2 regions of the Paenibacillus sp. Y412MC10 genome follow, and region 1 is predicted to be linked to the other one. Evidence: a T-box and tRNA genes for the amino acid it is inferred to sense, from the RefSeq annotation. Region 1 holds a T-box; the other holds one or more tRNA genes.
What was found. The T-box of region 1 lies ahead of GYMC10_RS12785 (glutamine--tRNA ligase/YqeY domain fusion protein). A T-box ahead of a tRNA ligase gene usually reads a tRNA of that ligase, here a tRNA-Gln.

Region 1 (14,492 bases):
GGTTATCATGCTCATGAACATATAGATTATTATGAAAGAAGAAAACACACTAAAGACTATAAGCCGGTTGGATGGTCTCTATGCTTAGATTTTTATGATCGTGAGCTTTGGGAGAGATGAACATCTCCATAATATTCATGCGGCGGTGCTTTCACCCCTTGGTCGTCCGAAATAAATAAAATTGTACACATAAGGAGATAAAACAATGACAAACAACAAATTACTAAGAATGGACAATGTGGGCATTGTTGTAGAATCCCTTGATGACGCTATCTCTTTCTTCGAGGAGATTGGCTTGAAGCTCGAAGGGCGAGCCACGGTCGAAGGTGAATGGGCTGGTCGCGTAACCGGACTGGGTTCTCAGTCCGTAGAGATTGCTATGATGGTTACCCCAGATGGCCACAGCCGAATTGAGCTTTCGCGGTTTCTCACCCCACCTACTATATCAGATCACCGGACTGCTCCTGTAAACGCCCTCGGTTATCTACGCGTGATGTTCACCGTGGAAGACATTGACGAAATGGTATCCAGACTCACTAAGCATGGTGCTCAACTCGTTGGCGAAATCGTTCAGTATGAGGACTCGTATCGGCTCTGCTACATTCGTGGAACCGAAGGAATTCTAGTCGGTTTGGCGGAACAACTCGGTAACAAATAAGTAACTGACGTTTTAATAAACGTCAGTTACGGAAATATACATTTTTGGAGTATAAATAGATAAAGAAAAACAGTGAGAAAGTAACTCAAAGAAGTCAGATGCACCATATTACAACCATTAAAGCATCGTGCTGACGTGAAACGAATGATGGTCTTATTAAAACTTTAACCGTTATCTGAAAGACATACGAATCTTAAAAAAAACATAAAAAGGAAGATTATATGAAGCGAATAGATGTTGCGTATTCATTGCTTACGGATAAAGACAGAACAAAAATCCTCATGGTGAAGAATCACAAAAACGGTACTTGGTCATTACCAGGTGGAGGCGTTGAAGAAAACGAGACCTTAGAAGCGGCTGCAGTCCGCGAAGCAAAAGAAGAAACGGGATTTGATATTAAAGTCCACGGTGTAGTGGCTATCAATGAAGCAATATTAACAAAACATGATGAACACGTAGTGTTTATTACTTTTAGAGCTGAAATAATAGGCGGACAACAAGAGATAACTAGACCATCCGAAATTAGTCATGTTGAATGGGTAGATATTGATAGAGCAGATGAATTTATGCCTTATTATCAAGAAGGATTAAAAAATATTGTAAAAAACGAGATTGAAATCAAGTATTTTAATGAAGGAAAAGTTTGAAGGAATTGTAAAGTAAGTCGGGGAGGACAAGTCCTTCAAATAAAACACCATATTTACGCATTGAACCGTTCGTTTCTCGGTCTGGTATGAGGGATTTCAGGGGAGCGGTCAACCTGACAACCCTGCACTGGCTAAGTCCATCGGATCCGGGTATTCGCCCCTTAAGCCAGTGAGGGTTCGTGAATATAAAGAAGATATCGGAAATCAGCGCAAACCACAATTCCTCATCATAAGGTGGTGAGACTTTTGATAAGTAAGTTCAAAATCGAAGATGAACAGCTTATTTTATTCATACAAAAAAACTACGGAATTCTTATTAAGGATATTGAATTTATTCCGGTCGGGGATTCGGCGTATTCCTATAAAGTAAATTGTATTGACGAACAACAATATTACTTGAAGTTATTTGATCATCATAATGATAGACAAAGAGAGGGAATACGACGACTAAATTATTACCTGCCTTTGACTTGGGACCTTTATCATCAAGGGTTGTTTATAAACATTACTCATCCAATAAAGAATTGCTTTGGGAGTTTATTTACTAAATTACAAGACATCACTATAGTTTTATTTAATTTTATAGTTGGAGAGACCTTGGCTGAGGCATATCCTTTCTCAGATGAGATTCTTGTAGGAATTGCAAAGTCCGTGGCTACATTAGAACAGATTACTTCGCAAGTGAATCGGACTTTATTACCAAAGGAATCATTTGATATCACTTTCGAATCCGATCTTTTGAGATGTATTTTGATCCTTGAGAAATCCAATCTGAACAATTGCTTAAAACAATCACTGCGAGAGCTTGTTTTATTAAAGAAAGAACAAATTCTTTCTTCCATGAACGTAGTTAGAGAAATTCGGAATTCAGTTCACATCAATGCTAGCCAACTTGTTTTGTGTCACGGTGATATGTGGGGTGGGAATATCATATATCACAATAATCAGTTGTTCTTTCTAGATTGGGAATCGGTGATCTTAGCACCACCCGAGTATAATTTATTTGGCTATATTGATTCGAGTTTCTACATCTTTATATCTTCCTATATTAAACAGTTGGATCGAAAAATTCAGATTAATCTGGACTTGATTCGCTTTTACTCTTATCGTGCACATCTTCGTAATCTATCTAACTGGGTTATGAATATTCTATTTAGGAATAAAGATGACTCTCAAAGTATTAATGACTTAGAAATGATTCGAAACCACTGTTTAAATCGATTTGATCAAATTGAACCCAATATAAGAAACATTAGAAGAGACATAGTAAGTTGAATACTTATTCGAAGAAGGCGCTGACATCTTAATAACAATGTGTTCACTCATCGGGGCATACGCCCCTCGGTCCAGGCGGGAAGTCGGAGAAGTAATTGCCGGCTAAATTCGCACCACCTAACCGCATCGCGGCGCGGCCTTTCGGGCCTTATGGTGGTGGAGTTCGTGAATACACCAACTTTATTAGCCATGGGGGAGAGTGCGATTATAACCAATCTAAAGAATAGAAGAACATTTATTGTCCTCATACTCGTTATAGGGGCTGTATATTTTGTTCTAGGTGATATGAATGGTTTCATGAGTAAGTCAAACTTGAATAAAGAAATTCAGGTAAAACAAATCTCCAGCACGGAGATGTCCAAAGCACTATACACCAGAAAAGGATCTGGTGCATATATCGATTGGATAGACGTTGAATTAAATCAGGATGAAATCAATAATATTGTAAATTGGATTAATTCTGTACCTGATTCAGATCGTATAGCGTTGAATCAAATACCATCAAACACCAGCATTAGTGCAGGGATTGTTTTTAGATTAAAGACCGGAAGAGAAATAAGAATTCAATATGATCTTGAAAAGATATATATTACAAGAACAGATATATGGACTAGGCAAATGATTTATACAATCGATCAAAAAAACTTACGGGATTTCTTTGATCAACAACTTAAAGGGTTTTATTTTGGAGAAGACAAGGTAAATAAATCTTGAAGGTGATCCCAGAAGCCCGCCCCACATCATAGGCGTTGACCTGAACCGTGATGAAGCGACTGAGGAATTGAAGCGCAGTCTTTTTAAAATCGATCGAAGCACAGAATTGATGAAAGGTCCGGCCATTAAGAATGTGGCCGGACCTTCGTCGTTGTTTTGACACTTTGGAATCTGGAGGATTAACTCGGTTCAATATGAACATGGACGTCGTAAACGCCGTGCGTTTCTTTTAATTCATGCTCCACCTGGTCCGAAATATCATGGGCAACCCGAATGTCCAGATTGGATTTGACCAGAATGACGATGTCGACCACCGTGTTGCTCCCGTAATTTCTTGCCCGAATGTCTTTGACCCCTTTGACGCCAACCACTTGTTTCACGGTTTCTTTGTAGCCTTTGATGATGTTCTCATCGAATCCGTCGGTTAAATGATGAGAGGCATCGCGGAATATATCCCAGGCGGTTTTGCATATCAGAAAACCTACCACTATGGCCGTCAGCGGGTCGAGCCAGGGAAGTTGAAACTGGGCGCCGATGATGCCGACAACCGTGCCGATGCTGACCCAAGCGTCCGAGAGGTTATCCTTCGCGGCCGCCATTACGGCTTGGCTGTTAATTTGGCTGGCAAGACGCTTGTTATAGCGGTAAACGCCGTACATGACAATTGCACAGCCGATCCCGGTCCAGGCGGATATGAGATCAGGCGATTCGTGGGGACCTTCAAACATGGAAGATGCGGCCCCGAACAATACCTGGATCCCGACGGCCATCATGATGAAAGAGGCGATCAAGGAGGCCACCGTCTCCGCTTTCCAGTGTCCGTAAGGATGATCCCGGTCCGCAGGTTTTTGCGATAATCGTAGTCCGATCAATACGGCAATGGATGCCACGATGTCGGTAGCATTATTTAAACCGTCGGCACGCAGAGCTTCGGAGTTCGCCGAGTACCCTATCAATAGCTTGATTGCAGATAGACAAATATAAGCAATGATGCTGATGATCGCACCTTTTTCACCCAATTTTAAATCCTTGTAACGTTGCTCTTCCACGTCTGGCCGACTCCTTCCGCACACCCCTAAAAATAGTACCTGACTATAATACCAATCCACGCATGGGTGGGTCTAGAGCAACGTTTTTTCCTGTCGCTTAATATGTGACAAGGGGCAAAAAATGTTGCGCCGGACTAAGAAAGATAGATTCCGGTAAAACGCAAAAAATGCCGGCGATGCGCCGGCCGTAATTTGTTGTATATATCAACCGTAGATAGGCAGCCACAATCGAATATCCGCCTTTCGTAAGCTATCGATTGTTTCTCCGAGATTTGCGGCGGAGGATGCTTATCGTGAGCATGATGGAAAGAATCCCGATTATGGCATGCATAGGCCTCTTGCCTCCTGAAGGTTCATGATGGAACATCGGTTATGCATCCATCTTATTCACGATGAAAGGTTCGTGCTTGGGTTGTTATGCTCGACAGGCCGCAGAATCGAGAGAAAACGTTAAGCGTCCCCCTGGCGAACATAATCCTTATGCTAGGGCGTTCGGCTCGTTTCCCTGGCTTTTCATCGCTTTAGGGCATGCACAGGCTATTTTTGTGCGGGAAGAAGAAAAATAGCGGGCGAGATTCTCTCTCGACACCGCTATCTTTTACATCCTGAATGCATGGCCCGCCTAACGCGAAACACGCAGAGCGACATACCAATGTAATTCTATGAAGCCGCATGTCCGCCAGTGTTCTTACATGATCTTGTTTAAGTAAAGCATGTATTCACCACGGTTCAGTGGGTTGACTTGCCGCCGTGTATTCACTGGGAAGGGAGCTTGCACCTTCGTATAACCTCCTGGTTTAACGGTGAGCATGCCTTCGCCGCTCGTAAGGGAATGAACCTCGGCTTTCAGCAAGTCGGTAGTCCGCACCGGAATGGTGCCGTGAACGTGGACGGTACCGTTATGGAACGCGGGTTCCTGATAAGTGCCGTCCAGCGCGGCTAATTTGGATAGTACTTTGCTTAAGCTGTTTTCCGGCAGAATGAATTGGATCACGTTCATGGGCTCGTATACTTCCGTCCCTGCTTGGTCGAGCGCAGCCATGAGGACTAGAGGAGTCAAGCTTCGAAAGTCCTTTGCCGTCGAAACCGGGCTTGCGTAACCGGTATGGGTCAGCGTTACGATCGTATCGGTCACGGCCCATCCGTACAAACCTTCCTGAAGCACCTCGAATACCGTGTCTTTAATTGCTTTCTGAAAAGCTAAGGGAAGGGAGCCCAGCTCCACTTCCAGTCTGTACTGAATTCCGGTACCGAACTCGCCAGGTTCGACCCTGATGCCCACCGTTGCATAAAAAGGACACTCGCCGATATATTCAACAGCTTCTCCGGTGCCATAAGGCTTCTCGATGCAAATCACCCGCGGAGCGGAAAATACGGCTTCGATGCCGTACTGCTGCAGAATCGTTTCCAGCAGAATTTCTTGCTGGACTTTGCCGAATACATGGATGACATTCTCGCTAGTTTTCGTATCCTGGCTATATTGCAGAAACGGATCTTCTTCGGTGAGATCGCTTAAGGCGGCATGCAGCTGATGTTTCTCCGCGGAATGAACGGCCGAAACCTGGACTTGAATCGGCGGCTTTTGAAAATGAACCGTCTTCATCCTCCCGGAAACGCTGCCGATGACATCGCCCACCTTGAGTTCGCCGTCGATGAGAATGGCGATGTCGCCTGCGCCGATTCCATGGACCGGAATGGATTTGCCCTGGTGCAGGGCATGAAGCTGCTTCACCTTGAGCGTCGAGGTTTGTCCGTTCTGATGGATCACCGGAATTTCATCACGATACTGGATGCAGCCTGCGTACAGGCGGAGGTATACATTCCGCTCTCCATTCGGTCGTCGGATCACTTTGAATACCAAGCCGGATAACGGTTCATGCTGAAGCATCGACGATGGGTTAACCGGGAAAAAATCACCGAGCGCTTGAAGCAGCGGTTCAATGCCGAGGCCTTTGGCTGCTGAACCTGCAAATAGGGGATAAGCTTTGCCTTGGCGCGTTTGCCTCCGCAATTCCTCCTGCAGCCGCTCTTGTGATATCGGAATATCCAGGGCATAATCGTTCAGTAGATCGTCATTGGACAATGCCAGGGTTTCTACCCAGCCTGCGTGGTGGGGATCGGCCGCGTCCGCCTGAACGGCTGCGCCGCCTTCCTTGATGACCGAGCTCATCTCGCAAATATGTTCGTCAAGCAGATGGCGTATCATCGCATAAACCTTCCGGTAGTCGGCGCCCATTCGATCGATTTTGTTCATGAACAATAGGGTGGGTATCTTTTGTTCCTTCAATGTCTGCATGAGCACCCGGGTTTGGGACTGTACGCCTTCGACGGCGGAAATGACCAGAATGACGCCATCCAGTACGCTAAGCGAATGCTCGACCTCCGAGATGAAGTCGGCATGGCCGGGCGTATCGATGAGATTGACTTTCAGATCGCCCAGCATGAACGATACCGCGGCGGATTTGATCGTAATGCCCCGTCTCCGCTCAATGTCCAATGAATCCGTGGTCGTATTGCCATGGTCCACCGAGCCTGCTTGTTCAATAATCCCGGCCTTAAATAGAATTTGCTCCGTCAGCGTAGTTTTACCGGCATCAACATGGGCCAAAACTCCAATGTTCAATATGTTCTTCATATATCGTAACCCTCATTCGTTTCATCATTTGTAGTCCTTTCGGTTGGATGTCGTTGTGACATTGCCGCATAGATATCGCCTCCATGTAGAATAAAGTTACTTCTAGTTTATCCATTGGGAAGTGAACGGAATATGGAATAAATGCTTATAATCATTCATTATCTTGCACGGTACCTGACAACGTGCTGCGTCCTGTTTGGATTTACATATTTATTACCGTGAAATATCGCCCGAGTTGAATTAGGATAGAGGCATAAACCATGTTGAAGGAGTCTTGCATTTGATATCACTTCATGTCATAGATAAAGATAATTGGGAGGATTGCATCCGCCTTAAACCCAAACCTGAACAGGAGAAATGGATTGCCCCTAATCTATATTCCATAGCGGAAGCTCAATTTATGGAGGGTTTCGAAACGAGAGCCATTTTCCATGATGATGAAATGATCGGATTTGTTATGTACGGACTGCACCTGCACGATGACAACTATTGGATATACCGATTTATGATCGACGGCAAATTTCAGGGAATGCATTATGCCAAGCCTGCGATTCGCCTGGTTCTTGATGAGATTCGGCATTCGCCGAATCGTACGGACGATGTTATGCTGTGTTACAAACCCGGGAACGAGCGTGCAAAAAGGCTCTATACCCAAATCGGGTTTACGGAAGCCGGTTATGCTCCCTGGGGAGATGTGATGGCTAAATATAATTTTGTATAATATAGACGTTCATAATAAAACCGTGCGTTCTGCCATAACTTATGGCGGACCTATAAAAGGGGAAGGGAGGGGACTGCGATTCGAACCTTAGCGATAAGCGACATTCATGGCTGCTATGATGAATTCAATCGGTTATTGTCCGAAGTGCGGTATCATCCCGCACAGGATAAGCTGGTCCTGCTTGGGGATTATGTGGATCGCGGATCAAAAAGCAAAGAAGTGATTGAACAGGTGATGGGGATGCGGGATTCCGGCGTCATCACCCTCCGCGGGAATCATGATCAAATGATGCTGGATGCCATTCTGCTGGATACGGACGAAGTGAATTCACGCTGGATTCGCAATGGTGCGCGAAATACGATTGAAAGTTATTGCGGCGCCGATTTTTTTGATGGCGATATGGATCGCTCCAGATACAATGAAGGCAAAGCCTATATAAAAGGGCAATATGAGCATCATCTATCATTTCTCGATACACTGCCCCTGTATTATGAAACAGACACCCACATATTCGTGCATGCCGGAATCAATCCGGGCGTGGAAGACTGGAAGCAGCAGCCTCCACATGATTTCATCTGGATACGGGAACCATTCTTCAATTATCCCACCGGCATCAACAAAACCGTGGTATTCGGGCATACCCCGGCCGTCAACTTGCATGACTCGGAGCATATTTGGTTCTGTGGCGATGGGGACAAAATCGGCATCGATGGAGCATGCGTATACGGTAAGCAGTTGAACTGCCTGGAAATCACGGAACAACTGGAATACCGAACGTATTTTGTCCGGTCCGTGCCTGCGGAGTGATAGGAAGAGTATGTTATTCTATCATTAAAGCCATGGTTTAACAGACATAATAGGAGGATCAGTCCATGTTGATGATGAACGAAAAGATAAAAGCGCGCGAAGTCGAGCTTACCGGCTTGAACGGCGAGGAGTTGGGCGTCGTCTCCAGGGAAGAGGCGCTTGCCCTGGCTAAGCGTCACAAAGCCGATTTGGTGTGCACCTCGTTGTTCAGCAGCCCGCCGCCATGCAAGCTCGTAAGCCGCGGCCAAGCGAAGCAGGAGGCGGTTAAAGCGAAGCAGCAGGTTTCGGGCGGTCCGATCAAAGTCAAGGAATTCCGCCTGTCCGTACATATCGAAGAGCATGATTACGACACCAAGCTCTCGCAGGTGCATAAGCTGCTGGCAGCGGGCAAAGCCGTCCAGCCGGTCATACGCATCCAGGGCAAGGAAGGCGAAGCGGCCCGTAAGCTGCTTGAACGACTCGTTCAAGATCTGGCCGGGGTGGGCAAGAAGGAAACGGGCATTCAGGTCAGCGGCAAACAGGCTGCGGTGAAGCTGCTGCCGGTATAATCTTGCGGAACGTCTTACAAGAGCGTTTCATTATTGGTGACGTACAGCGGTTTACTTTTTGAGTTTCTGGTGATATTATGGATCAAATTATAAACGCCATGAAGAGAAGAGTAAATGAACAGGAATCCCCACAGAGAGCTCCGGTATGCTGAAAAGGAGCGGGAAGCCCTTCATTGAACCAAGCCTCCGAGCGGCGCATCGGAACTTATCGATAAGGGATGGTGCGACAGGAGCTCCTGTTACAGAGCTAGGGTATAAGCGATCGCGTGATGGCCGTACCCGATAAGGCTGGTATCGAGAGATATCGGCAAACCGGGGTGGCACCGCGAAACGAATCTCGTCCCCAAGACTTATGTCTTGGAGACGGGATTTTTTGTTTTATACGGCATTGCGGCAGTAAAAAAACATAAGGAGGATTCGATTATGAGCAACGACAACAACAAGGAAGCGGAAAAGGCGGATTTTTTGACCAGGATGATCAAGGAGGATGTGGAGAACAACGTATATCACAGGCCGGTGGCTACGCGGTTCCCGCCAGAGCCCAACGGTTATCTGCACATCGGCAGCGCCTATGCAATCCACATTAACCATGCCATCGCCAGCCGGTTTAACGGGACATTCAATCTTCGGTTCGACGATACGAATCCGCTGAAGGAAGACATGAAATACGTGGATGCGATCCGGGAGGATATCGAGTGGCTCGGACTGAAGCCGGGCGTTTATTTCGGATCGGATTATGCGCATCAAATCGCTGAGGCAGCAAGGAAACTCATCACCAAGGGGAAGGCATATGTCTGTGATCTCACGCCGGAACAAATGACGGAATACCGGGGGACGCTGACCGAAGCCGGCATGAACAGCCCGTTTCGAGAGCGCAGCATCGAGGAGAATTTATCGTTATTCGAACAAATGCTGGCAGGGGTATTCCGAACGTCCGCGAAAGTGCTCCGGGCCAAAATCGATATGTCTTCGCCCAACATGAATCTGAGAGATCCTGTCTTATACCGGATTATTCATGCCGAGCATTATCGTACGGGAACTACGTGGTGCGTGTACCCGATGTATGATTTTGCCCATCCGATCCAGGATTGGATTGAAGGAATCACTCATTCGCTGTGCTCTGCCGAATTTAAAGAGCATCGACCGCTGTACGAATGGGTGCTGGCCGAGCTGGAAGTGACGGAGCCCCCGAAGCAGCGGGAGTTTGGCAGATTGAACATCTCCGGATACGTAACAAGCAAGCGATACCTGAGGGAACTCGTCGAGGGAGGTTTTGTGGACGGGTGGGATGACCCCAGACTGCCTACGTTGAAAGGACTTCGGCGACGGGGGGTGACTCCCGAGGGAATCCGGCATTTCCTGGACGAACTTGGCGTGATTCGCGGCAACAGCATGGTGGATTCGGCGATGCTCGACCATTTCATCCGTCAGGACTTGAAGGATCGGTGCCGCAATGCGATGGCGGTCATGAACCCGCTGAAGGTGATCATTACGAATGTTCCGGAAGATCGCACCGAGATGCTGAGCATACCGAATCATGAACATGACGAAGTGCTAGGGATGCGGGAGGTTCCTTTTTCACGGGAGCTATACATCGAACGGGAGGACTTCATGGAGGAGCCGGAACCCGGATTTCATCGGTTATCGCCCGGCAAGGAAGTGCGCCTGAAAGGCGCCTACTTCATCAAATGCGAGCATGTCGTGAAAGACCCGGCAACGGGGGACATCATGGAAATTCACTGCACATATGATCCACTGACGAAGAGCGGCAGCGGATTCAAAGGGCGCAAGGTGAAATCCACGCTGCACTGGGTCTCAGCGAAGCATGGGATTCCGGCGGAGCTTCGCTTGTACGATACATTATTGAAGGAATCGGCCGAGTTGTTGGAATCGGATAATATCTGGGCGGATCTCCTGAACCCCGATTCGTTGATTCGGATCAAAGACGCCATACTGGAGCCCTCCATGAAGGAAGCGGCCATGAACCGAACGTACCAATTTATCAGACACGGCTATTTCTGCTTGGATTCCAAGCATGCAACAGAGCATAGGCTGGTGTTTAACCGGGTCGTTTCGTTGAAGGATTCATGGAAGAAGACCGGCAAGAATTAATGGATACGATCAAGGGGCTGCGATCGTCGGGTACGGACACTCAGACAGCACAAAAAAGCCGGCAGCGAGTGGCTGCCGGAGAATCCTTTGCGAAGGTCTTGATCAATGATCCTGTGTATGCTGCTATTCATGGGACGTTAAGCCGTCCAATGTGCCGGCCGGGATAAGGATGAGGGAAGCCGGGTGTTTGCGTCTCCCTTCGCCGCGTTAACCTGGAATTGAGTAAGGAAGAGGCTGTTCGTTAAATTAGCTCCCCTTAGGTCCGCATCCCGGAAATCGGCCCCGATCAAATCCGCGGCCCGCAGATCGGCTCCTCTGAGGTCCGCCGCAATGAGGTAAGCTCCTCTCAGATTGGCGTATCGAAGGTCAGCTCCTTTAAGCTTTGCTCCCATGAGATCGGCACCACGGCCCCCGATCTTCCGACGCACGGGCGGCCCTTTATGCTTCTGTCGCGCATCGTCCCGCACAAGCTTACTGGTTCGAAGAAGCAGCTGGTTCACTTCGGCGCGATGAGCTGCCACATCCAGCCGTAACAGGGATGCGGCTGGAAGCTGGGTCAACCTCCTCGTCGCTTCCAGCGACGACCTAAGATCAGAATGTATGCCATGCGCCGGCTGCAAACTCAGCGCTTCGTTCAGGTACCATAACAGCTCGTGAAGCTGTCGCATAATCGGAAATACGTCGAACATTTCTTTGGCCGTCTCAGGGGCCTGCCGCCAGTCGCGTCCGTTATAGGTAACCTGTGAAACCATTTGTCCCGCGCCGAAGCATTCATAAACGGTGCATCCCCGCATGCCTCGCTGCCGCAGGCTGTTGTGCACGCCGCATCGGAAGTCGGATTGCAGATGGCGGCAAGGAGTCCCGCCGTCTTTGTCGATGGCAAAATCGGTGGAGGAAGCGAAAGGCAAAGCGACGCAGCATAATCCAAAGCAGCGTTCGCAATCCGATTGCAGTTGAATTCGGCCCTGTTCATCAGGGTTGTGTTCTTGTCTGTCTAGCATGTGTAGAGGAGCTCCTTCCGGTCATAGAAACGTCAATAAATGACTCATTATAGTTATATTTTAAATCAAAATAAGGATAGAGTCATAGATGCAATGTTGGTTTTAACTGTTTTATACCTTAAGAATGCGTGAGAGCCCGATCTGCGCATCCATCGTTTAGTCTGCCAAGGAAATTTAGGCAGCTTTTTGTGCATGATCGATGAAAAGCCAACAGATAGTATATAATGAAATTCGTGTCTTCGGACAGGCTTGATGTGGAATCCCGTTCATTTCAGGACATATGTCCTTTCCTGCGTCCGGTGAGATCACTTTTAATAGTATACAGATCTATAGATGAAGGAGTATGTATCGTGAGAGGAATTTTATTTGCATTCATTGGCGGTGCCTGCATTACGCTGCAAGGTGTAGCCAATGCACGGATCAGCCAGGATATGGGGACGTGGCAAGCCGCCGCGGTCACGCAGCTGACCGGGTTTTTGATGGCATTGGTCATTCTGCTGTTCGTCCGGGACGGCAGCAGGCAAGGCTTCGGGCAAGTGAAGCCGCTGTATCTGATCGGCGGAGCGTTGGGCGCGCCCATCATATTCAGCGAGGTGACGGCGATTCAGAACATCGGTGTTACATTAACGATATCTGCGTTATTAATCGCCCAGTTATTCTTGACGTTCCTGATTGACAGCAACGGATGGTTCGGCGTGGCGAAGAAGAGAATGAGTTTGCCTCAATTCATCGGGATTGGGATGATGATTGCCGGAGTCGTGATTATCAAATTATGATGCGGATAATAAGGGGCCTTTAGACGGGTGATGGGGAAAGGAGACAGGGACGTGAAGGAAATTCATGATGCCGAGCTCATGCAGGATTTTTTGTTAAGCAACCAAATCAATTCCATATTTCCCGATGGGCTAAGGCCTTATTTGGTGTTATATCATTTTGACCACGGCGACATCATCTGTACGCAAGGCGAGCCTGCCGAGATGCTGTACGTCCTGGTTGAAGGGAAAATTAAAATCTTCACGACATCCGCGGAAGGCAAGGCGCTGGTCCTTTCATTCAAAAACCCGCTCGAGGTGATTGGAGACATCGAATACGTTCAGGGAAATCCGATGATCAATACGGTGCAGGCCGTGTCGCCCGTCTACATGATCGGCGTGCATTATCGCTGGCTTCGCAAATACGGGCAGGAGCATCCGCCGCTGCTTCAATTTTTGCTGCGGATCATCACGCGGAAATTTTATATCAAATCCAATTTCTTGAGTTTTAATTTACTGCACCCGGTTGAGGTGCGACTGGCCAGTTATTTACTGTCCGTTTCGGAGGAAGCGTCGGGCACGTTTGTCATGAGCGACCCGGCCGCATACCATCTGACGGATGTCGCGAATCTGCTCGGAACCAGTTATCGGCATTTAAACCGGGTGATCCAGAAATTCAGCCATGAAGGACTGATCGTGCGTCGCAAAGGTTCCATTCTGATTAAAGATCGGGAAGCGTTGATGAGTGTAGCCGGCGGCAATATCTACGAAGAATGACGATGGTGAAAGAAACCGTAAGGGAGATAGAGCATGGTAGCAGGATTGGTATTAGCGCTGATCGCGGGTTCGTTGGTTAGCTTGCAGAACATTTTCAACAACAGGGTGAATGAAAAAACAGGCTCCTGGTCTACAACGACGTTGGTGCTAGGCATGGGCTTTGTGGCTTCGTTCGTCATGAGTCTTGCCGTAGAGGGAAAAGGGACATTCGACATTCAAAACATGGAGCCTTGGTACTGGATCAGCGGAATGATCGGAGTCGGGGTCGTGATCTGTTTGGTACAAGCGACAAGGCTGCTTGGTGCTACATTCGCGATTTCGATCGTTATGACCTCGCAGCTCGGCTTCGCGCTGCTGTGGGACTCCTTGGGCTGGTTGGGTCTGGAGAAGGTCCCGTTTACGAGCAATCAGTTGATCGGTGTTCTTGTGATTGTCGGGGGCATACTAGTATTTAAGTTAGGCGGTAAACAGGAGCAGCAAGAGACGGCATAGCCATCAGCAAACGAAGAATGAGGGAGGAATCCATATGATAACGGAAATTGATAAAATCGCTTGGATCCACATCGTGGATGGACGCATGCTGTGCGCACGTTCCAAAGGCAAGGACACGTATTACCTGCCCGGAGGAAAGCGGGAACCGGGAGAATCCGATATCGAAACCCTGGTTCGGGAAATTGAGGAGGAGCTGTCCGTTCGCATCAAACCGGAGTCCGCGGCGAATGCAGGGAGCTTCCGCGCTTCCGCCCACGGTAAATCGGAGGGCGTTCGGGTAACGATGTCCTGTTACACGGCTGAA
Region 2 (14,492 bases), 3.5 Mb from region 1:
TTCTTGGGTTGCCAAGGCAATGACCGGAATTCCCTCTTCTATCAGGGCAAGCGTACCATGCTTCAGTTCGCCGGCAGCATAAGCCTCGGAGTGAATGTAAGAGATCTCCTTCAGCTTGAGGGAGCCTTCCTGAGCTACGGCGTAGTCTTGGCCGCGGCCGATGAAGAACAGGTTCTCATGCTCAGCAATCTGCTCGGCATATCCCTTGATCGATTCCGCGTTGGTCAGCATGGACTCTACCTGTTCAGGCAGTGCTTCCATCGCTGCAATCACTTCAGCAACGGCGTCTTCTGTCATCGTACCGCGCACTTGAGCCAGGTACAGACCAAACAGATAGAACGCAATCAACTGCGAGGTGTAAGCCTTCGTGGAGGCTACCGCAATCTCCGGACCAGCCAGGGTGCCAAGCACATCGTTGGCTTCACGGGCAATCGAGCTGCCTACCACGTTCGTGATGGCCAGAACATGAGCGCCATGGCTTTGCGCTTCACGAAGCGCAGCCAAGGTATCTGCCGTCTCGCCGGATTGGCTCACAACGATGACAAGGGTTTCCGGCGTAACGATCGGCGAGCGGTAACGGTACTCGGACGCCACGTCATTTTCGACCGGAATGCGTACCATCTCTTCGATCACGCTGCGTCCCACCAGCCCTGCATGGTAAGCCGTACCGCAGGCGACGATCTGAACATTGCGAATGTTCTTGATCTGTTCCTGTGTCAGCTTCAGCTCAGGCAGAACGACTTTACGTCCGCTCTCATCCACACGGCCCAGCATCGTATCCCGGTATGCTTTTGGCTGCTCGTGGATCTCCTTCAGCATGAAATGATCGAATCCGCCTTTTTCCGCTGTAACGGCATCCCAGTCGACACGAATCATTTCCCGAGAAATAAAGTTCCCCTCAATGGTCATTAATTCGACAGCATCTGCCGTCAGCAGGGCCATCTCTCCATCGTTGAGAATATAAACGTTACGCGTATATTTCAAAATAGCCGGAATATCAGAACCGATGAAGTTCTCTCCTTCGCCAAGACCGATAATAAGCGGGCTTGCTTGACGCACAGCCATTAATCGATCCGGCTCATACTCGGTCAATACGCCAAGGGCAAATGCGCCTCTCATGTAAGAGATCGCCTTCTGCACGGCCTTAACGATATCTCCGTCATATTCTCGCGCAATGAGATGGGAAATAACTTCCGTATCGGTCTCGGAAGCAAACTGGTGTCCTTGACTGATCAGCTCTTCCTTCAGCTCCAGATAGTTCTCAACGATCCCGTTATGAACAACGGAGAACTTCTGGCTTTCGTCCGTATGCGGATGCGAATTCACGTCCGATGGACGGCCATGGGTTGCCCAGCGGGTATGACCGATACCTGCGGTCCCTACCAGGGGTGCAGACTCCAGTCGCTCCTCCAGATTGGCAAGACGTCCTTGTGCCTTCGCAACGCGCAGGCCTTCATTCGTAAAGACGGCAATCCCTGCTGAATCGTATCCACGATACTCAAGCTTTCTCAATCCCTCGATCAACACCGCTTGCGTTTTCTGATTTCCAATATATCCGACAATACCACACATTGTATGATTCCTCCGTTCGATTTCCCTATAATAGTTAGGCGGAAATAGAACACGGCAGCATCTGTGCGGCATCAGGAAAGAAGAATGATCTATTCAATTATCAACGTTCAAGAAACTCAGCAGTTCGTTAGGCTGTTTAGTTGAACAGACATGAATGCACTCTTCTTCCACCGCGCTGCCCTGTTCTAGATCGCACATTCATGTTTTGTATATAAGTGATGAATACGCATCTGCGAATACGTTGTAAGAACGGTCGCCCATTCCTTTTCCGTTATCCGCTTACGGTTGATGCATAACCGAGAGGTCCCCGCCGAATAATCCGAACACCTCTACCTCGTCAACTTGCGTTCTGCCGTTTGGTTATCCTTAGCATGGCTATAACCAATCCCCGCGCAGGTACAAGCTCTGGCGCTTATAAAGCTTGAAGTAACCTCACGATCCTCGCTTTCTATTCTTGAATGACATCCTTTATTATATTCATGCCCTATCACTTTGGCAACTCGGCTGGTTCCTGACAATGCCAAGCCCTACCTAGGATGAACCCCATGAATGACACCGAATGGCCTATTTTCGCAAGCGATGCCGGACAAGCACCTCTTTGCAGGCAGGACAGGGGGTGTTGCGCTTTCATTCGACCGGCATTCTGGAAAACAGCGGGCCAGTGAACCGAAACTTCATAGTTCACTGGCCCTGACAGAAATTAGTCTGCTTTCCTTAAAAAATACACCCTTAGTCTTACGCCAATTCCCGCTTCACCACGTCTGCAATCTGTGTTACATAACGGTCAAGCTCATCTTTGTCCGGGCCTTCCGCCATGACGCGAATGAGGGATTCCGTTCCCGATGGGCGCACCAGGACACGACCGTTATCCCCCAGAATGCCTTCAACTTCAGCAATCGCAGACTCGATAACGGTATTGCCTTGGTACTTGCTCTTATCGCCAACGCGGACATTAACGAGTACTTGCGGATACTTACGCATGCTGCTCTTCAGCTCATGCAGTGGCTTGCCGGAGGCTACCAGCGTATCCACCAATTGAATCCCGGTCAGAATGCCGTCTCCTGTGGTGTTGTGGTCCAGGAAAATGACATGTCCCGACTGCTCGCCGCCCAGGTTGTATCCGCCGCGGCGCATTTCTTCCATGACGTAGCGGTCGCCGACTGCCGTTTTTGCCGTCTTCAGCTTCAGGCTGTCGCATGCTTTATAGAAACCGATGTTGCTCATCACGGTCGAAACGATCGTACCTTCCTTCAGCTTGCCGGCACGGTTCATGGCATCCCCGCAAATGCACAGGATGAAATCGCCGTCCACTTCCTCGCCTTTAGCATCGATGGCAATCAGGCGATCCGCATCTCCGTCAAAGGCCAGTCCGAGGTCAGCGCCATGCTGGAGTACGGCCTCAACGAGTTTCTCCGGGTGAGTCGATCCGCAGTGATCATTGATATTCAGGCCATTCGGCTCAGCGCCGATGGTGATCACATCCGCACCCAATTCACGGAACAGTTTCGGAGCGAGCTCATACGCAGCCCCGTTTGCACAGTCCAGCACGATTTTCAGGCCGTCGAACCGGTTGCTGATCGTCGTTTTCAAATATTCCAGGTATTTATACTTAGATTCGTTATCTACCAGCAATTCACCTAAATCAGCCCCGATCGGTCGCGGCAGATTGTCGGTTTCCGCATCCATCAGCTCTTCAATCTTGAGCTCGGTTTCATCCGACAGCTTGAAGCCGTCGCCACCGAAGAACTTGATGCCGTTATCCTGCACCGGGTTATGCGAAGCCGAGATCATAACGCCCGCATCAGCCTTCAAAAGTCTTGTAATATAAGCCACCGCCGGCGTACTTACGACGCCAAGGCGAATGACGTGTGCGCCAATGGACAGCAGGCCTGCAACCAGAGCCGACTCCAGCATAGCGCCGGATACCCGGGTATCCATCCCGATGATAACGGTTGGCTTCTCTTTATCGCCCGTAAGCACATAGCCGCCGCAGCGGCCGATGCTGTAAGCCATTTCCGCCGTCAATTCTTGATTCGCAACCCCTCTTACTCCATCTGTACCAAAATATTTCCCCATGTTTTATATACTCCTTTATCTACTCTTCGATATTATCCATCATTGGATGTTTCTGTGCCCGTTGTTCCATCGCTTGATCCGTCTCCCGGCGGATGTGATGGGTTTTCTCCTGACCCGGAGTTATCCGTGCCCTCATTCGCGGGAGGCGTCTCTGGATCCTCCCCTTGATCATTGCCCGTCCCTGTTCCGGTTCCAGTGCCCGTTCCCGTCCCCGGTACATCAGGCTTGTCTTTGTCGGTTCCCTCGTTGTTCGAAGTACCCGGGTTCGTTGTCACGGGTTTCGAATTATCCTTGAGCTCTATCTTTATCACAGGGCGATCCTGGTCCGTGCGGTTGATGAAATTAGGCAGCGTAATCTGCAGCGGAATTTCATGAACGCCGGCTTTCAAGCCGGTCGCGTTCGCTTCAACTCCAATATCCGTTGGCTCCAGACTATTAAGCAAGTCAGGCGCACCGGTGAGCGTCAGGGAGATCGTCTTCGTCTTTGGATCCGTAATGACGGCATCCAGGCCGGAGGCGACACCTTTTAACGTGATCGGAATGCCGGTAATCTCCCGTTCTCCATGCGATACAGCCGTAACTTCAACCGTTACAGAGCTCGGCTCGATTTTCTCAAAACCTTCAGGCGGCGTCAAGTCGGCCGTAAGCACTGTTGTTCCCGAATTTCTAACTTCTCCCAGATTGATGGCGGCTTCGATATAGGTCTCAGCTCCTGCCAGTACCTCTTTGCTGCCGAACAGCTTCACTTCTTTGACCTTCTGTTCTACCTTGGATAAGACAAACCCTTCCGGCAGCCTTCCGGTATATTGAAGCTCCAGCGGCAAGGTGACAAATGCAGGCTCAATCGGTACTTCAGCCGCTACCGTAGCAGGCTCAATGACCGCATCCTCCATTTCGGCGCCTTCTTTATCATATGCTGTTAGCTTGACTCGTTTCTCCGTAATCTTCTCTTTGGCTCCATCAAGCTCCACGTTACCTTTGACCTGCCCTAAATTTGCCATCGACGATTCCGGCAGGGTAACCGTGACTTGCCTTGGGTCAATCAGCACGGGCGTTCCGGCCCGGTAATCTTTAGCAGGCTCGCCCTTCGTGCCAATACTTACCGTCACGGATTTCGACACTCTCGGCTCTACGGTCACCGTAACAACGGATGGTTCCATCGATACCATCTCCACGCCGCTTGGGATGGAGTAGGTCAGGGGAAGTGTGTGCGTACCCGGTTCTTTGACGTTGCTCAGATCGAGTTTTACTTTATATTCGTCGGTCAAAAGCGAAATATTGGATTTCTTCCCCCGCACCTCGAGATTCACGCGATCTTGATCAATGCCGGTTAGCACATATTCGCCGTCATCAAATCCATAGGTTTGAATCTTAACGCCTTCAATGATCTTGGTATCATAAAAGGTCGTGGGCGGTGCGGGCGTGCCGCTGTCCATATGAACCATTGCCCATAACAGAATGCTGACAGCGAGTGCAATGAGCTTGCTTGCCGTGTTGTTCTTGATCCATTTATCCATTGCTGCCGTCCCCCTTCCGTTTCCAGAAGAACGTGCGTTTCTCCTTGATGGACGCGGCAGGTCTGAGCTCCTCATACAATTTCGATATCAGAGACTCTTCCTTAATATCCCGAACCACTTGTCCATTTAAGGCCAGCGATACTTGCCCAGTCTCCTCGGATACGACAACCGAAATCGCATCCCCCACTTCACTGATTCCGATAGCGGCACGGTGCCGCGTCCCCAGTTCCTTACTGATGAAAGGATTCTCCGATAGCGGTAAATAACAGCCAGCGGCCGCGATTTGGCCGTTCTGAATAATGACGGCTCCGTCATGGAGAGGCGTATTCGGTATAAAAATGTTGATGAACAATTCCGAGCTGATCACCGATCCCATCGGAATTCCCGATTCTACGTATTCATTTAGGCCTGTCGTTCGCTCAAACACGATCAGCGCCCCGATTTTGCGCCGCGACAAATAATTAACCGCCTTAATGGTTTCGCTGATTAACTTATTCGTTTCCTCGTCAATATCCGCGGTCCGCCCGAACAGCTTGCCTCGGCCGAGCTGCTCCAGACCGCGTCTGAGCTCAGGCTGGAAGATAATAAAGATCGCCAGCACCCCAAAGGTAAAGATCTGGTTCATCAGCCACTTGAGCGTATACAGATCAAACCAGGTGCTCAGCGCCCAGATGACCACCAGCACCAAAATTCCTTTGAGCAGCTGGACCGCCCGCGTGCCGCGGACGAGCAGAATCATCTGGTATATTATATAAGTAACGATAAGGATATCGATGATATCTTTAATGGATTCACCCCAGGTCATATCTGTGAAATACTCCACCATACAGCAACCCCCGTCATTTCCTTTAAGTGCGGGCCCAAAAAATCCGGTTCCTTCGAAGATGAACGCCCTGGTTTGAAACCGAGCCTGCTTTCCATCATCCTTCTAATCACGCGGAGATTCTTGAACATCCTCTTTAATAACGCATGAGACTATATATGTAGTATGTACTCTACACTCTCTAGGTTATAACGTTAATCTTTCCGATGCAAGCGGACTCCCTCCGCTTTCCATGCAAATCCGCATAAAATCAACAAAAGAAGCGCCGTCTTTTCACTGAAAAGAGGCGCCTTTGCTTCGTAATTGCGGTTTTCACCTAGCGGTAAGCGGCATCTGTAAACAGAGTGGAGATCTTATACCATATCCAATCCATGGCTCTATCTATATCCTTCACTTGACCCGCTATATGCGCGGTGGAAGCCTGAAATAATTCTCCGTCGATAACGGTCACATTGCCATTAACCTGACCGTAAACCTTAGTCTTTCCGTTCTCGACCGTAATATCTCCCGTGATGATCTGATCCGGTGGAATAATGACCGTATCCCCTTCAATCACCAGCTTTTCGAATTCATCGCTCTTTACAACCAGCTGAGTGTCCTGACTCCAGAAACTGATCGTGCTAAAGAGCATGACGACCAAAAACAAAGCTGCAGCCGTGATCGCAGGATGATTCTTAACCCATTTGACCCAAGCTTTTTGTTTCTTGGGCTGCGGCAGCATGCCCATTATACGTTCCGTTAAATCATCGGATGGCTTGGTCGCATGATGAGTTAAGGAAAAAAGAAGCATATCGGTATGCTCCAGCTTCTCGAAGTAATTCCGACAGTCAGCACAATCCAGCAAATGCTTCTGCAATTCTAGCTGCTGCGGGTCGGACAAGTCATTATCCAGATAATCATGCATCAAAGAGACGGCTAATTTGCAATCCATTTGTGAGCCAATCCTTTCATTCAATCTCTTTGCTGGGTCTATCCCCCTAGGGGCATAAGACTTGCTTATTGTTCATACGTGCCGGAATCGGGGATGTTTCAACTTTTTTAAAAGAAAATCAGAAAAAAATTACGGGCACTGACTCTCTGATTTCCGCAAGAAAAAAAGCGCCCTTAAACGCGGTCTCTCTTCCTCAAAGAACGGCGATAGGCGTTTTTTCCTCACAATTTGTACTCTAATTTTTTCCGCAAAAATTCGCGTCCGCGATGTACGCGCGTTTTGATCGTTGTTACAGGCAGGTCCAAAATCTCGCTGATCTCTTGCAGGGATAAATCCTGGATGTACCTTAAAATCATAATGGTCTTGTACTTAGCAGGAAGTCCGTCAATGGCCTGATGGATAATGCGCTGCGTTTCCGATAGCAGCATCTCGCTCTCAGGCGTACGGTTATCGCTTGGGATCAGGGAGTAGCCGTCCATACCTTCGCTTTCGTTCAGGTCGGCGTCCAACGAGAAAGAAGGCTTGCGCTTGCGCAGCCGATCAATGCTAAGATTCGTGCCAATTCGGTATATCCAAGTTGAGAACTTCTGGTTCTCGTCATATCGGTCAAGGTTCTTGTAAACACGCAAAAAAGTCTCTTGTACGACATCCTCGGCCTCATGGCGGTTGCTCAGCATCCGGTAAGCCAAATGAAAAATCTTGTCTTTATAAAGCTCTACGATTTCGGCAAATGCCCTTTGGTCCCCTTTTCGGGCCAGTTTTGCCAGTCTTACATCCAAATTGTCCACCATAATTCCCCCAGAATGGTCTGATGGGTAACGTCTAAAAACGCATCATTCAAATCGTAATTCAACTGTTTCTAAAAATCAACAATAATTCAAAAAGAATCCCATTCGTGTATCAAAGACAATTCACCTGCAGCCGATACATTAATCATTAGGACGCAAGCTGCGCATAGATGAAAAAAACGAGGTCCCTCTAGGGAACCTCGCCTTATACTATCCCTTTCAAACAGCTTTAGCTTCTGCAGGGATCAGCCTGTATTGCGAAGCCCGGCGGCAATGCCGTTGATGGTCAGCAGTACTTCCCGAAGCAGATCCGGATCATCCTGCTCCTGCTCCCTTAGTTCACGCAGCTCGTTAAGCAGTTGAACCTGCAGATAGCTGAGCGGATCCACGTAAGGGTTGCGGAGTCTTATCGATTCCTGCAGAACCGGCTGGTTATCCAGAATATCCTGTTGTCCTGTAATCTTAAGAACCAGCTCTTTCGTCAATTTGAATTCTTCCTGAATCAGACCGAAGATGCGCTCGCGTGCTTGATCATCCTTCGTCATCAAGGAATACTCCTTGGCGATGATCAGATCTGCCTTGGCAAGTGCCATCTGAAGGGTATCGATCAGGGACGTAAAGAACGGATAGCTCGTGTACATCTGTTGAAGCACCTTCATATTCTCTTCCTTGCCTTGGTAGAAGCTCTGTAAGCCCGTACCAGCCGCGTACCATGCCGGAAGCAGGTAACGGCTCTGCGTCCATGCAAACACCCAAGGAATGGCTCTCAGGTCCTCGAAACGGTCGCTGTTCTTGCGCTTGGAAGGCCGGGAACCAATATTCAGCTCGCCCACCTCAGGAAGCGGCGTGGATTCCTTGAAGAAAGTAAGGAAATCCGGATCGCGGAATATCAGATCCTGATATTTTTTCTGAGAAACGGCCGAAATGCTGGAGGAAATCACTTCCCACTCTTTTTCGGTCGATTCTTTTTCAGGGTAACGGGCATTCAGGGAAGCCGTAATCAGTGCTGAGGTCGCCTGATCCAAACTCCGGTAGGCAATGCCCTTCAAGGAGTAACGGGACGAAATAACCTCGCCCTGCTCCGTAATTTTGATGCCGCCTGCAATGGTCGATGCCGGCTGAGCCAAAATGCTGCGGTTCAGAGGCATACCGCCGCGTCCGAGCGATCCGCCGCGTCCATGGAAGTATTTTACCTTGATGCCGAATTCATTGGCTACGGCCGTAATCTCTTTGAGTGCTACCTGGAGCTCCCAGTTCGCCGTAATGGCTCCGCCGTCCTTGTTGCTGTCAGAGTAGCCCAGCATGATCTCCTGCAGTTCGTTCATGGCGCTCACCGCTTCACGGTAGATCGGCAGGCTGAAGAGCTTGCGCATGATATCCGGGGCGGCATGAAGATCGTCAATCGTCTCGAATAATGGCGCAGCCTGCAGCGTAGCGATTACGGAACCGTCGTTATCCTTCCGGAACAGCCCGACTTCTTTGGCAAATACCATCACTTCCAGAATGTCGCTTGCGCCCTCGGCCATACTGATCAAATAACTGGAGATGCATTTCACGCCGAATTCCTGCTGCGCACGGAAAACGGTACGGTATACTTCGAGGCATTCCTCGGTGCTGTCGCTATACTCCTGATAAGGCGTAGTCAACGGACGCGGATCGTTAAGCAAGTTATTGAGCAGTTCGATCTTCTCGTCTTCGCTCAATTGGGCGTAGTCCTGCGTCACGTTCATTTTCCGCAGAATTTCGGCCATGGCATTCTCATGCTCTTGGCTATGCTGTCTGATATCCAGCGTTGCGGTATGGAAACCAAACAACTCCGCCTGGCGAATCAGCTTTTGAATATAGGTGTCTGCAACATAGTCAGCAAAATGGAAACGCAGGCTTCGATCAATGATTTTCAAATCCTCGATGAATTCCTCGGGGGTCTGATAACGCTCGCCGCCCGTCATGTTCTCATCCAGAATGTGACTCATTTTAGCCAGCATATATACCAGTTTTACACGATAAGGCTCTTTCTCATTGTGCCAAATTTCCATCTTCTTCAGTGTTACATGCTCGCGGTCTTTTTCAATGGATTGAAGCAATTCATCCGAAACGTTAACGATTGACGAGCTGAAGCTCAGGTATTTCATGAATTCACGCAAAATCCGTTGGTACTCACGAATCGCCAGCTTCCGCTGCATTTCAAGCGTTCTCCATGTTACGTCCGCCGTCACTGAAGGATTTCCGTCCCGATCGCCACCGATCCACGAACCGAAACGCAAATAGGTTGGAACGTGCCAATGGTGACCCGGATAATATTTAGTTAGGCAGCGCTCCAGTTCTTGATAAACCTCTGGCAGAATGTGAAACAGGGTTTCGTGAAAATAATACATACCGTTTCTGACTTCATCCAGAACAGTAGGTTTACGGTCACGAAGCTCATCGGTTTGCCATAGCGTAATCACTTCATTCAGTAGTTTCTCCCGAAGCTGCTCCCGTTCGCGGAACGTCAGTGTCGGATTGTCCAGCTGCATCACATCGTCCGCTATCCGTTTATGGATATCCAGAATAGCCCGACGCATCGCTTCTGTTGGATGAGCGGTCATCACCAGCTCAAGGGATAGACTTTCGAGAATTTCTTGAACTTCTTCAAACGTAATATTGCGCTCTTTCAAATCCTGGACTGCACTTTCGATGGAACCTGGTTGAACACTTTCCCCGGCGGAACGCTCGTAATCGCGTTTACGCCGTATGCGATGATTCTGTTCGGCGATGTTAACCAATTGAAAGTAAATGGCAAACGCGCGAATCACCTGATGGCGAATGTCGGGTTCCAGCGTGCTGATGATCCTTTTGAAATCTGCAAACAATTCTGGCAAGAATACGGATCGCAACGATTTACTCGTTTCGCGAATTTTCTCAACTATATCTAAAAGCTCATTGCCTCCTTGATGGACAAGAACTTCTCCAAGAATATTGCCAAGGAACCGTACATCTCGCCGCAGCAGATTGTTGGAATTGCTTTTTGCGGTTACTGTAAGTTCAGTCATGCTACTCCTCCCATCTCAACCCGTTTCAGCAGTTTATCTATAGGACGTAACGCCTTCCTAACATCATACAATAAAAGCGAATGAAAATCTGCATTTTTCAGGCGAAAAAATTAGCCAAATCGACAAAACTCATGGTCATGTTATACCCATAGCCCACGGACATTAGTCCTATAAACCGTTGATACGACAAGCATTCTTTATTGCATTAACACTTCGCAGGATAGTCGTATGAATATGTAAAAAAAACATCACACACGGTGATGTCCTGCTTATGTATGGAGCGGGTGATGGGAATCGAACCCACGCTACCAGCTTGGAAGGCTGGAGTTCTACCATTGAACTACACCCGCATATCAACCCACAAAAGTGACGTTATGCTTCAAAGCATATTCGGTTACTTTTGCCGGGCCTCAATTCTTAAGCAAATCGGGATGACACGATTTGAACATGCGACCCCCTGGTCCCAAACCAGGTGCTCTACCAAGCTGAGCTACATCCCGATATTAATCTTTTTAAAAAATGGCACGCCCTGAGAGATTCGAACTCCCGACCTTTTGATTCGTAGTCAAACGCTCTATCCAGCTGAGCTAAGGGCGCAAATGGAGCGGACGACGGGAATCGAACCCGCGACCCTCGCCTTGGCAAGGCGATGCTCTACCGCTGAGCCACGTCCGCATTAATGGTGCGCGTGGAGGGACTTGAACCCCCACGTCAAAGACGCTAGATCCTAAGTCTAGTGCGTCTGCCAATTCCGCCACACGCGCACAAGATGAAACAATGGTGAGCCATGAAGGACTCGAACCTTCGACACCCTGATTAAAAGTCAGGTGCTCTACCAACTGAGCTAATGGCTCGCATTTCAGGCCACCGAAAATACTCGGAATCACCTTCAAAGCGTAACTTTACTATTTGGAGTAAAGTGGCTGGGGATATAGGATTCGAACCTATGCATGACGGAGTCAAAGTCCGTTGCCTTACCGCTTGGCTAATCCCCAAAATCGTTGAGTTACTTCTATCTTGCCGATTCTCGTTAGAATCATGCATGAAATGGTGGAGGCTGAGGGGATCGAACCCCCGACCCTCTGCTTGTAAGGCAGATGCTCTCCCAGCTGAGCTAAGCCTCCGTATAAACTCATGGGGTTCTCATCCCCTGATGCAATAAAATAGTGGTGACCCGTAGGGGATTCGAACCCCTGTTACCTCCGTGAAAGGGAGGTGTCTTAACCCCTTGACCAACGGGCCACATTTTCATGATGCATGTCCAAACCAAAAGCGAATCTGGAGCTTCCAACCGGGATCGAACCGGTGACCTCATCCTTACCATGGATGCACTCTACCTACTGAGCTATGGAAGCAAGTGGCTCCCCGAACAGGACTCGAACCTGTGACAACTCGATTAACAGTCGAGTGCTCTACCAACTGAGCTATCAGGGAATATGTACCGCTTGGCGACGTCCTACTCTCCCGGGACCCTTCGGTCCAAGTACCATCGGCGCTGGAAGGCTTAACGGTCGTGTTCGGTATGGGAACGCGTGGAACCCTTCCGCCATCGCCACCAAACGGTTCAGATGCTTGATCACCTGAAAACTAGATACGAAACGATATTTGCAGCACATTGAAATATATTTTGGATAAGCCCTCGACCGATTAGTATTGGTCAGCTCCATGCATTGCTGCACTTCCACCTCCAACCTATCTACCTCGTCGTCTTCAAGGGGTCTTACATACTGGGAAATCTCATCTTGAGGGGGGCTTCACGCTTAGATGCTTTCAGCGCTTATCCCGTCCGTACGTAGCTACCCAGCCATGCTCCTGGCGGAACAACTGGTGCACCAGCGGTACGTCCATCCCGGTCCTCTCGTACTAAGGACAGCTCCTCTCAAATTTCCTACGCCCACGACAGATAGGGACCGAACTGTCTCACGACGTTCTGAACCCAGCTCGCGTACCGCTTTAATGGGCGAACAGCCCAACCCTTGGGACCTACTTCAGCCCCAGGATGCGATGAGCCGACATCGAGGTGCCAAACCTCCCCGTCGATGTGGACTCTTGGGGGAGATAAGCCTGTTATCCCCAGGGTAGCTTTTATCCGTTGAGCGATGGCCCTTCCATGCGGTACCACCGGATCACTAAGCCCGACTTTCGTCCCTGCTCGACTTGTAGGTCTCGCAGTCAAGCTCCCTTATGCCTTTGCACTCTTCGAATGATTTCCAACCATTCTGAGGGAACCTTGGGGCGCCTCCGTTACTCTTTAGGAGGCGACCGCCCCAGTCAAACTGCCCGCCTGACACTGTCCCCGTACCGGATTACGGTACCAGGTTAGAACCTAGATACGATCAGGGTGGTATCCCAACGTCGCCTCCACACAAGCTGGCGCTCATGCTTCTTAGGCTCCCACCTATCCTGTACAGATCGTACCCAAATCCAATATCAAGCTGCAGTAAAGCTCCATGGGGTCTTTCCGTCTTGTCGCGGGTAACCTGCATCTTCACAGGTATTAAAATTTCACCGGATCTCTCGTTGAGACAGCGCCCAAGTCGTTACGCCATTCGTGCGGGTCAGAATTTACCTGACAAGGAATTTCGCTACCTTAGGACCGTTATAGTTACGGCCGCCGTTTACTGGGGCTTCGGTTCACAGCTTCGGGTTTAACCCCTAACCGCTCCCCTTAACCTTCCAGCACCGGGCAGGCGTCAGCCCGTATACTTCGCCTTACGGCTTCGCACAGACCTGTGTTTTTGCTAAACAGTCGCTTGGGCCTTTTCACTGCGGCCCCCTCGGGCTATTCACCCTACCGAGGCACCCCTTCTCCCGAAGTTACGGGGTCATTTTGCCGAGTTCCTTAACGAGAGTTCTTCCGCGCGCCTTAGAATTCTCTTCTCGCCTACCTGTGTCGGTTTGCGGTACGGGCACCTTCACCTGACTAGAGGCTTTTCTTGGCAGTGTGAGATCATGACCTTCGCTACTGTAATTTTCACTCCCCATCACAGCCCAGCCTTACGATGTGCGGATTTGCCTACACATCAGCCTCACTGCTTGGACGGACATCCATCAGTCCGCGTCACTACCCTCCTGCGTCACCCCATCGTTCATAACGGTTTACGGTGGTACAGGAATTTCAACCTGTTGTCCTTCGATTACGCCTTTCGGCCTCACCTTAGGTCCCGACTTACCCTGAGCGGACGAGCCTTCCTCAGGAAACCTTGGGCTTTCGGCGGATCAGATTCTCACTGATCTTTTCGTTACTCATACCGGCATTCTCACTTGTATGCTGTCCAGCGCTCCTTACGGTACACCTTCAACCTGCATACAACGCTCCCCTACCCCTGATGCATACGCATCAAGCCATAGCTTCGGTGGTGTGTTTAGCCCCGTTACATTTTCGGCGCAGAGTCACTCGACCAGTGAGCTATTACGCACTCTTTAAATGGTGGCTGCTTCTAAGCCAACATCCTGGTTGTCTGTGCAACTCCACATCCTTTCCCACTTAACACACACTTGGGGACCTTAGCTGATGGTCTGGGCTGTTTCCCTTTTGACAATGGATCTTAGCACTCACTGTCTGACTCCCGGATATAAGTCTATGGCATTCGGAGTTTGACTGAGCTTGGTAACCCTTGCGGGCCCCGCACCCAATCAGTGCTCTACCTCCACGACTCTTCATTCCGAGGCTAGCCCTAAAGCTATTTCGGGGAGAACCAGCTATCTCCGAGTTCGATTGGAATTTCTCCGCTACCCCCACCTCATCCCCGC

Region 2: it encodes a tRNA-Gln, which carries the amino acid that the T-box ahead of GYMC10_RS12785 (glutamine--tRNA ligase/YqeY domain fusion protein) is inferred to sense. The anticodon was not compared.

What each region holds. Positions count from the first base shown of each region.
Region 1 covers NC_013406.1:2,898,995-2,913,486, forward strand. Annotated here, with positions in the region: gene GYMC10_RS12740 (VOC family protein) at 206-658, shown strand; gene GYMC10_RS12745 (NUDIX hydrolase) at 880-1,305, shown strand; gene GYMC10_RS12750 (phosphotransferase) at 1,543-2,580, shown strand; gene GYMC10_RS12755 (hypothetical protein) at 2,746-3,294, shown strand; gene GYMC10_RS12760 (cation diffusion facilitator family transporter) at 3,474-4,343, opposite strand; gene GYMC10_RS12765 (elongation factor G) at 5,032-6,978, opposite strand; gene GYMC10_RS12770 (GNAT family N-acetyltransferase) at 7,259-7,699, shown strand; gene GYMC10_RS12775 (metallophosphoesterase family protein) at 7,793-8,506, shown strand; gene infC (translation initiation factor IF-3) at 8,572-9,054, shown strand; T-box leader at 9,144-9,402, shown strand; gene GYMC10_RS12785 (glutamine--tRNA ligase/YqeY domain fusion protein) at 9,478-11,166, shown strand; gene GYMC10_RS12790 (pentapeptide repeat-containing protein) at 11,304-12,167, opposite strand; gene GYMC10_RS12795 (DMT family transporter) at 12,518-12,943, shown strand; gene GYMC10_RS12800 (Crp/Fnr family transcriptional regulator) at 12,995-13,696, shown strand; gene GYMC10_RS12805 (DMT family transporter) at 13,730-14,188, shown strand; gene GYMC10_RS12810 (NUDIX hydrolase) at 14,223-14,492, shown strand, end outside.
Region 2 covers NC_013406.1:6,387,044-6,401,535, forward strand. Annotated here, with positions in the region: gene glmS (glutamine--fructose-6-phosphate transaminase (isomerizing)) at 1-1,572, opposite strand, end outside; gene glmM (phosphoglucosamine mutase) at 2,308-3,648, opposite strand; gene GYMC10_RS28210 (YbbR-like domain-containing protein) at 3,681-5,165, opposite strand; gene cdaA (diadenylate cyclase CdaA) at 5,158-5,991, opposite strand; gene GYMC10_RS28220 (zf-HC2 domain-containing protein) at 6,305-6,919, opposite strand; gene sigW (RNA polymerase sigma factor SigW) at 7,141-7,710, opposite strand; gene ppc (phosphoenolpyruvate carboxylase) at 7,953-10,739, opposite strand; tRNA gene GYMC10_RS28235 (tRNA-Gly) at 11,016-11,089, opposite strand; tRNA gene GYMC10_RS28240 (tRNA-Pro) at 11,166-11,239, opposite strand; tRNA gene GYMC10_RS28245 (tRNA-Arg) at 11,260-11,336, opposite strand; tRNA gene GYMC10_RS28250 (tRNA-Gly) at 11,340-11,414, opposite strand; tRNA gene GYMC10_RS28255 (tRNA-Leu) at 11,420-11,503, opposite strand; tRNA gene GYMC10_RS28260 (tRNA-Lys) at 11,518-11,593, opposite strand; tRNA gene GYMC10_RS28265 (tRNA-Gln) at 11,660-11,734, opposite strand; tRNA gene GYMC10_RS28270 (tRNA-Val) at 11,788-11,863, opposite strand; tRNA gene GYMC10_RS28275 (tRNA-Glu) at 11,907-11,981, opposite strand; tRNA gene GYMC10_RS28280 (tRNA-Thr) at 12,019-12,094, opposite strand; tRNA gene GYMC10_RS28285 (tRNA-Asn) at 12,098-12,173, opposite strand; rRNA gene rrf (5S ribosomal RNA) at 12,183-12,299, opposite strand; rRNA gene GYMC10_RS28295 (23S ribosomal RNA) at 12,367-14,492, opposite strand, start outside.